Flocculibacter collagenilyticus: one gene and its partner. Each later gene encodes a partner of the first gene's protein in a complex. Links are inferred from orthologs where the notes say so. Each region holds a gene or a part of one and is shown on either strand. Other genes may lie near its edges.

Region 1 (5,426 bases):
TGCAGGACTTTGTGCTTTTATAATACTCATGTATGCGTTCCGCTTTCATTCGTAATTAACAGCAACTGAACGTCAATGTAGTCAAATTACGAATATATTAAATCTATAGTAGAACTGATTGTACCAGAGCAATTTAATGAAACAAGATTTTATATTTATTTATGTAGTGTCAATAACTACCACTTATTGAATATTTAGCTAAAATTAAGTCGCTATGTTCGTGTTTTTAAGCCATAAATTTTAATTTGTATTTATTTTTACAGTAAATACTTGCACAATTGGGCACTCAAGACATTTCATGTTGGGCTTGTTATCAAGCTACGTCATGAGTAAATACTATAAAAAGAAGGAAGCGAGCGTTAATATGCAACAATCTATTTTAGGCGCTTTTTACAAGAACTTTCTAGGCAACTCACCAGAATGGTATAAATTAACCATTATTGTGTTGTTACTTATTAACCCTATCATATTTGCTATTAATCCATATTTTGCGGGTTGGTTGTTAGTTATAGAGTTTATTTTCACTTTAGCCATGGCGTTAAAGTGTTACCCTTTGCAACCAGGAGGTTTATTAGCTATTGAGGCCGTGGCCATCGGCATGACGACACCTGGCCAAGTTGAGCATGAAATTGCCGCAAACCTTGACGTAATATTACTACTTGTTTTCATGGTAGCTGGTATTTACTTCATGAAAGATTTGCTTCTTTACCTATTTACTAAATTGTTGATCCGCATTAAGTCAAAAACCGTTATGTCTTTGGCATTTGTCTCCGCCTCGGCATTTTTATCGGCATTTTTAGATGCGTTAACAGTAATTGCTGTAATCATCAGCGTAACGCTCGGGTTTTACTCTATTTATCATAAAGTTGCGTCCGGAAAAGACTATCATGTAGATCATGACTACGGCGATGATGAACTTGTTACCCATCCTAACCGTGATGACTTAGAGCAATTTCGCGCATTTTTACGAAACCTGCTAATGCATGCAGCAGTTGGTACAGCGCTAGGTGGTGTGTGCACCATGGTAGGCGAGCCGCAAAACCTAGTGATTGCCAAAACAGCGGGCTGGGAATTTGCAGAGTTTGCCATTCGTATGTCACCTATCACCATTCCTATTGTAATTTGCGGTATTATTACCACGTTTGTACTTGAGAAAACGAAAGTATTTTCTTATGGCGTAACAATGCCAGCAGCCGTAAAGCAAATTTTAAGTGATTATGAGCAATACCAAGACGAAAAAAGAACCCGTAGAGATTATGTTAACTTAGGTGTTCAAGGCATTATTGCTATATGGCTTATGGTTGCACTTGGTTTGCACCTTGCGACAGTAGGACTAATCGGTTTAACAATTATTATCTTTGCTACATCAGCTTCTGGTATTACTGACGAACATCAAATTGGTAAAGCATTTGAAGAGGCATTACCATTTACCGCTTTACTATGTGTGTTCTTTGCTATTGTTGCTGTAATAATCGATTTAAAATTATTTGCTCCAGTCATTAACTGGGTACTCTCTTTTGAAGGTAAAACTCAGCTAGTATTATTCTTTGCTGCTAACGGTGTTCTTTCAATGGTGAGTGATAATGTATTCGTTGGAACGGTGTACATAAATGAAGTAGCAACTGCATTAAGAGAAGGACGCATCACACGTGATCAGTTCGACTTACTTGCTGTAGCAATCAACACGGGTACTAACTTACCAAGTGTTGCAACACCTAACGGGCAAGCTGCATTTTTATTCTTGCTTACATCGTCTTTAGCACCATTATTGAGGCTGTCTTATGGTCGAATGGTTTATATGGCATTCCCTTACACTATTGTATTAACGATTGTTGGCTTGTTCTTCACATATAATGGATTAACTGATGGTACACAATACCTATACGATAACCATTACATTGAACACAGCACTGAAATACCAAGTAAAGGCGGTAATTCAGGCCATTAAATAAAATTCAAATTAAGTTACAAACAAAACCGCGATTTTTCGCGGTTTTGTTTTATTATACTGTTTAAAATAATGTTATAAGCCGTGGTTCGACAACGAGCGCATTGCAATTAACAGAATTTAACCACGCCCTTAGCAAACAAATAGGTAAATAATAAGAAATGAGTAATATTGGTAATTGGCCTACTCAACGATGGCCTTGGATTATACTAGCAGTTACTGCGTTAGCCTTTGAAATAATTGCACTCTATTTTCAATATGGCATGGGGTTAGAACCTTGCATCATGTGTATTTATCAACGTACGGCTGTATTTGGCGTTTTGTTCGCCGCTATTATTGCTGCAATCTCGCCTCAAAATATTTTATTTAGACTAGCTGGTTTTATCGGCTGGGGAGTAAGTGCTATTTGGGGAACGCTTATCGCACTTGAGCATGTAGAAATGCAAACCAATACTAATCCATTTGCATTCTTCACGTGCGAGATTGAGCCTAATTTTCCTTCATGGATGCCACTGCACCACTGGATACCTTCTATTTTCGAAGCCACAGGTAGTTGCGACAGTATCGATTGGCAATTTTTAGGCTTTTCGATGCCACAATGGATGATTGTTGTGTTTGCAGCCTACAGTGTAGTATTTGCACTGATGTTTATCATTCGGTTTAAACACGCAAAGCTCATCTAATCAGCATTACTTACAGGGTTGATGTTTAGGTATGTCAACCCTGTAAAAGTTAGCTTTCCTGCTTTAAATTAGCCCACATTTTATTAACTAATGCTTGATCGGCCTCAACCAACTCACCATTTTTAAACGCTACCTCTAGACTTTGATTAATTTTTGAATCGAGTGCTGGAATATTAAAGTCAATATTATCAACTTCTAACGCAGCCAAGGCCAAATCAAAGTGTCCTCGAAAGTAGCCACTTGCAAAAAGCTCATCGTCGGTACCGTTTACCACCATATCATCGAAGAATTGATTGGCTTTATCTAAAAACTGTTCTAATTTCATGTAAATATTCTTAATTATTTCTTGTCTATGTTTAAAGTAATTTAATAGCTATGTCATGCAATTCAGTAGTTTGCCGATATTTGTATAACGTAGCGTGTAATAAATTTAGCGTTAGTCCATGCATATAAGCTAAAAGGTGATAAGCAGCACGCACTAATTTACGGTTCTGACAGGATACATAACCATATCATTATAACCAGTGGTGACTTTAATTAACCCCGATAAACAGTGATCAAGATCACTGTCACCAGTATCAGAAATTAGCGCTCGTCCACCTAAACCAGTTAACTTGGATTTAGTGCAAACGACAGTAATATTTTCTTTACCTATGTATTTAATAAACGCTGGGCTTAATTGCTGATTTCCACGCCCAAATATATGCCCTTGCCCACCAATCAAAGTGATAATTAACTTAGTCGGCTTTTGCTGGGCAAATTCTAGTAGCTGTTTCGCAGTTACATCACTTGCAACAAGCTCTTGTTGAAACACTACATCTACCCCTAGAAGGGTACTCGGTAAACCCATTTCATCCATTATGGCTTGGGTTGTAGAGCCTGAGCCAACCACATAATAAGAATCGTCATCCATTTGATCAATCACTTGCGCGGCGATATCCGCAAGCACTAACTCGTCAGACTCCTTGCCTCCCATCTTTACCGCTTGTACGTATTGCAATTCTGATACTGTAAGCATCTCACCATAGCGACGCGCTCTAACAATACCTTGACGAAAAGCGTCTTCATCAATGTCCATCACATCAGCTAAAGAAAGCGTAACCAACTCACCTTGCATAAGCATTTCCACCACTCTTCCAGCCGCTTTTGGTGTAATAGCATAAACACCAGAGTGAATTTTACAGCCTGCAGGAATGCCTAACACCGGCGTCACCTCATCCATCACGTTGCATACATTTCTAGCGGTGCCGTCACCGCCCGTAAATAAAATTAGATCAACGTTTTGGGCCAACAAAGCAGCAACAGCGGCTTCTGTGTCATTGGCTGTGGTTTTATCCGACGCCGTTTGATATACGATATGAGTGTCGAAACCGAGCTTTTCAGCCGTTTCTGCTCCCATATTGCCGTTAACGGTATAAATCTCTATTTGCTGTTTTAACGATGAAAGAACTGACAGCGCGGTTTCAGCGCGGTGGTTAGCTAGCGGCTTAGCGCCTAATAAAAGTGCTTTTTCCACCGTTTCTTCACCGTCACTTCCTTTCAAGCCAACGGAGCCTCCTACACCAGCCACAGGATTAATGATTAAGCCAAGCTTATATTTGCGAGTTGCCGTTTCATTCATTATTAATAAACCTGCTCTTCAACCTTATTAGCCAATCGTTTACTTGCTACAAAATGACTTTTATTAAGAGGTAACTCAGTGCCATAAAAACGAGCCAACACATTAATAAACTGCTGTGCACGAGGCGGAAAACCCAACTCAAGGTATTCATCTACTTGCTGCAACACTTTATGACGAAATGCACTGCGATTTGGCTCAACACCATCTAAGTTATCGCAAGAGACGTTAAAGTTAAAATTTGCAGCCACAGAAAGCGCCCACTCTATTGCCTGAGGTTTTATTTCAACGGCTTCAAATGCAGCTTGCTGTTCACTGTCTCTACCATCACCGTTATACCAGTAACCATAGTCTTCTTGTAACCTGCGCTGCGCCCCCGCCAAGCACCAATGTGCAATTTCATGCAGTGCACTTGCAAAAAAACCATGTGCAAACACAATTTGATGATAACAACATTCACTGTTAGCAGGTAAGTAAACGGGCTCGTCGACTCCCTTTATTAAGCGCGTATTAAAGCTTTCATAAAAGGTATTATCAAATAATGTAATTAAGTCAGAGTAATGATGCATACAACAAAAATAGTGTCGCCAATAAAAAATAAGCAGCGATTTTACGTCTTTTAACACGGTTCGTCAGCCTATTTATCCTTACCAAATGTGAACATTGTTCACTTTAACGGCCTATAACTATTGCAAAACACATTTAAACTATTACAGTAAGCTTTACACGCGTGCGGTATTTACCTCAACTTATAGGATAATAAGGCAATATAATTATGCATTCTTCATCACAACCTTCTGCGCACCAGCCAAATAACTTAATTAATGTAGATTGTGTTGGCAGTACTTTACAGCAAATATTTTCCCAGCAAAAAGATGCATACAATGGTCATCCTTACCCTTCGCTTGAAGAGCGTATAAACAAACTTTCTGCGCTAAAAAACCAGTTACTTGAATATAAAGAACAACTCGCTGAGTCTGTTAGTAAAGACTTTGGCCATCGTTCAGAATACGAAACCTATTTTTTAGAAGTGATGACTACCATTGGCGACATTAAGTATACGATTAAGCACTTAAAAAAATGGATGAAGCCACAAAGCAGAAAAACCCACATGTTATTCCAGCCAGGGAATAATCGTATTATGTATCAGCCACTAGGTGTGGTTGGCGTTATTGTA
Region 2 (3,561 bases), 1.4 Mb from region 1 along the record:
GAAGAACACGATTTTTCGTTTGAACTGCAAGAAGACGAAATTCCTATGGTTGCGCCGCTTAAATTTGCGGGACAGTCGCTATTTGAATATCAGGGCTACATGTTTGCGGTTTACCCCAGTGCGGGTGGTCGCATTTTTGAAGTTGATAATTTAGATCAGTTAGAGTGGATGGGGCGATTTATTGGCCGTATTCATACCGTAGGGCAGCGGCAAGCGTTTACAGCGCGCCCTACCATCACAACTGAAGAATACCTAAGCCAAGCGGCAGACACGTTAAAACAAAGTGGCTATATACCGTCGCACTTAGATGAAGCGTTTTTTACTATTTTAAACCATGTATGCAAATTAGCGGCAGAGCAGTATCACGAAACGAACCTTATTCGGTTACACGGTGACTGCCATGCCGGTAATATTTTGTGGACCGACGGTGGCCCGCATTTTGTAGACTTAGACGATGCGAGAATGGGACCCGCTATTCAAGATCTATGGATGATGCTTAGTGGAGACAGACAAACGCAATTACTACAGCTTGATACGTTGATTTCAGGTTATGAAGAGTTTTGTGATATTGACCATGGTCAATTTAAGCTCATCGAGCCACTGCGTGCCATGCGCATGGTTAATTACATGGCATGGTTAGCTAAGCGATGGCAAGACCCGGCATTTCCGCGCAGTTTTACTTGGTTTAATACCGACAAGTATTGGGAGCAACAAATTCTGGCGTTAAAAGAGCAAATGTCGGCGTTACAAGAGCCCACACTGCGTTTGTTGCCTTAAACCAGTACTCGTGACATGTTTTGTAACAGTTTTTGGTTGTAAATTAACGCATCATCTTTTGTAATGATGCGTTAATAAAATCAATAAGTATTCAACCAACATGATCACAGTGCGTAACGGCTTTTTCTTAAAAGCACTCTTCTTTTTTGTCACTCTTTCATTTTCGTTTTTATCTTCGACAACCTTTGCTAAGCAATTTGAACAAGGCGTTCATTTTGATGTGATTGAAGGAAAGCCTTCTAATGAACCGGTGTTAACAGAGTATTTCTCATACTATTGTCGCCATTGTTTTAACTTTGAGCCCGCTTTAAAGAGTCTAAAGACGAAACTTCCTAACGACATGCGCTTTAAAAAAGTCCATGTTGATTTTTATCCTGGCAAAGATAAAAGCGTGCAACAGGCGCTAACACGCGCATTAATTGTGGCTGAACACCTAAAAACTGATGAAGCCATTAATAAAGCGGTATTTAATTACATTCATACTCAGCGTGCGACATTTAAATCTGAACAAGACATTGTAAACCTATTTATCTTGCACGGTGCAGACGGCGATAACGTGACAAAGTTAATGACAAGCTTTCCCGTTAAAGGAAAAGCGAATGCAATGAAAAAAGCACAAGAAGCACTATCTCGCAAACACGTGTTAACGGGGGTGCCCGCACTCATCGTTAATGATAAATATAAAATTAATTTATCACGTATTGATGGTAACAACTTTGAAGGTGAGCTCAGCGAGCTTATTCAATATTTATCAAAATCGCCAAAATAAACGCGCGATTCAGGTAGGGTTCACATACAAGATGCTGTAATCGCAAGCATTGTGAGTAGAGAGTTGTCGAAGATATAAATTTCTATATAGGGCTGCTGCTTTTTAGTTGAATTATGCTAATCTAGCGTCAGATTTGACAACGTCATACAACAGGCGTGTTTAACGCTTGATAATTAACTAACCATAAGATATTAATTATGAAAAAACTGATTACCCTTATTTTTATTACGTTATTATTGCCTTTAACGGCATGTGCTAAACAGTTTGAAGAAGGTACTCATTACACTACTTTTGAAGGAATGGAATCAAGCAAGCCTGAAGTAAAAGAATACTTTTCTTTTTATTGTCCGCACTGTTTTAACTTTGAACCTTTAGTGAAAAGTATTAAAGGTAACTTACCTGAAGGTGTGAAATTTGAAAAAAGCCATGTTGACTTCCTTCGTGCAGCATCGCCTGAAATTCAACACGCACTAACACGTGCAATGGTAGTAGCAAAACATTTAAAAATGGAAGATAAATTAAACAAAGCCATTTTTGAATATATTCACAAGCAACGCGCGCCGTTCACTTCTGAGAAAGACATTCGCAACTTATTTGTTTTACAAGGCGTAGATGGCGAAAAGTTTGATAAATTAATGAAAAGCTTTCCTGTTAAAGGCAAAGCAAACGCAATGAAAAAGTCACAAGACGAATTAACACGTCGTGGTGTATTAACTAGCGTTCCTACGTTTATTGTAAATGGTAAATATAAAATTATTTTTGATGACTTAGACAGAAATAATTTTGAAGCTGAGCTAAAAGCATTAATTGCACATTTATCAGCAAAGAAATAACACCGTTTATTTAATACAGTCTTATTTGTACAGTTAAAAAGGAGCAAAGTGCTCCTTTTTTGCTTTTTGACCTAGCTGGTTTATTACCACGTATTTCATAGTATGTTTTGTTTACAGTCAGGATGAGAACCAAATGCCTTCAATTATTAAAGCGCTCGGCTATTTAGGCTTAGTCCCATTTATCTATTTAGCCATTGTTACTTGGTTACCAGCGGTCAACGTGTTTTCATTGAACGCCGCCGTTGTTTTTCGATTTTACAGTGCGGTTATTTTAAGCTTTATGGCTGGCGCATTATGGCCCCTTGCTTTTTTAAAAGTGTCACCAGAAAAAGCAGGTGCAGCAGTTTCGGTAAACCCTAGAATCGCGTTTACTGCGATTGGCTTTTCACTATTAGCTTGGGGCGCAATATTAATGGGAATGAAGGCCGCTTTATTTGTGTTGGGTGTGGCATTTATTGCGCTGTGGAAGACCGAAGAAAACATTGGTGTGAATGGTTATTACCCGCAGTGGTATCAATGGTTGCGAGCGCAATTAACGGTAACAGTAGCCGTGTGCCATATTGTGGTATGGCTAGCGGTAGAATAGATGGCTCGCCTAATTAAAGGCGAGCTAGTAGCACTTGTTAACTCGATACAGTTTAACTAGTACAGTTTAACCGATACAATTTAACGCGTTATAGTAAGGTTATGCGCCAATTAGCCCCACATAAGCGCCGCTTGGATCTTGAATCACGCACATGCGTTTTTCGCCCATAGCACGAGGCGGATCAATGACTTTACCTCCTTGGGTTTCACAGGCTGTCACTGCATCGTCAATTGAGGCAACATTAAAGTAAACCAACCACTGATTAGGTATTTTGCTATTACAGCCTTTGCGATGGCATACGCCAGTTTGGGCGTTTTCATCTTCAGGAGAGATCATCGCATAATCTTGGTACTTGTTGCCCTTATCATCTGTCATATCCACACCTTTTGACTCAAGGCCAATAACAGATTGATAAAAATCGCGAATTTCCGAAGCGTTATCTGTGGTTAAGTCGGCCCAACAAATGCCACCTAGTTTGTCACTGTACATAATGCTCTCCTGATAGTTGCGGTAATACCGAGGGTTGTGAAATGGTAGAAAAATCTTGCCCGGTAGGGGCTTGGAACGCACGTAAATCAAAATTAACCAATTGAGTA

The links. Proteins that work in one complex are often made in the same cells at the same time.
Region 2: the proteins of dsbB (region 1) and HUU81_RS16145 are in contact, whole or in part, in a solved structure (PDB 2HI7), measured with the Escherichia coli proteins. The link is inferred for Flocculibacter collagenilyticus from one-to-one orthologs.

What each region holds. Positions count from the first base shown.
Region 1 is NZ_CP059888.1:2,265,859-2,271,284, forward strand. Bases 1,045-3,870 are described here. They hold dsbB (disulfide bond formation protein DsbB), read left to right. Parts: upstream 1,045-2,109; coding sequence 2,110-2,631; downstream 2,632-3,870. Other genes in these bases: nhaB (sodium/proton antiporter NhaB), read left to right, coding at 1,045-1,948; HUU81_RS10050 (YfcL family protein), read right to left, coding at 2,681-2,956; HUU81_RS10055 (ATP-NAD kinase family protein), read right to left, coding at 3,110-3,870. In the rest of the region: fatty acid metabolism transcriptional regulator FadR, read right to left, coding at 1-30; more of nhaB, read left to right, coding at 365-1,044; more of HUU81_RS10055, read right to left, coding at 3,871-4,252; HUU81_RS10060 (elongation factor P hydroxylase), read right to left, coding at 4,255-4,818; HUU81_RS10065 (coniferyl aldehyde dehydrogenase), read left to right, coding at 5,025-5,426. UniProt on the Escherichia coli protein: Required for disulfide bond formation in some periplasmic proteins such as PhoA or OmpA. Acts by oxidizing the DsbA protein.
Region 2 is NZ_CP059888.1:3,629,565-3,633,125, reverse strand. What follows is about bases 695-3,561. They hold HUU81_RS16145 (thiol:disulfide interchange protein DsbA/DsbL), read left to right. Parts: upstream 695-1,743; coding sequence 1,744-2,379; downstream 2,380-3,561. Other genes in these bases: HUU81_RS16130 (mechanosensitive ion channel family protein), read right to left, coding at 3,444-3,561; HUU81_RS16135 (VOC family protein), read right to left, coding at 3,065-3,454; HUU81_RS16140 (DUF3429 domain-containing protein), read left to right, coding at 2,513-2,965; HUU81_RS16150 (thiol:disulfide interchange protein DsbA/DsbL), read left to right, coding at 878-1,546; HUU81_RS16155 (serine/threonine protein kinase), read left to right, coding at 695-777. Outside these bases: more of HUU81_RS16155, read left to right, coding at 1-694. UniProt on the Escherichia coli protein: Required for disulfide bond formation in some periplasmic proteins such as PhoA or OmpA. Acts by transferring its disulfide bond to other proteins and is reduced in the process. DsbA is reoxidized by DsbB. Required for pilus biogenesis.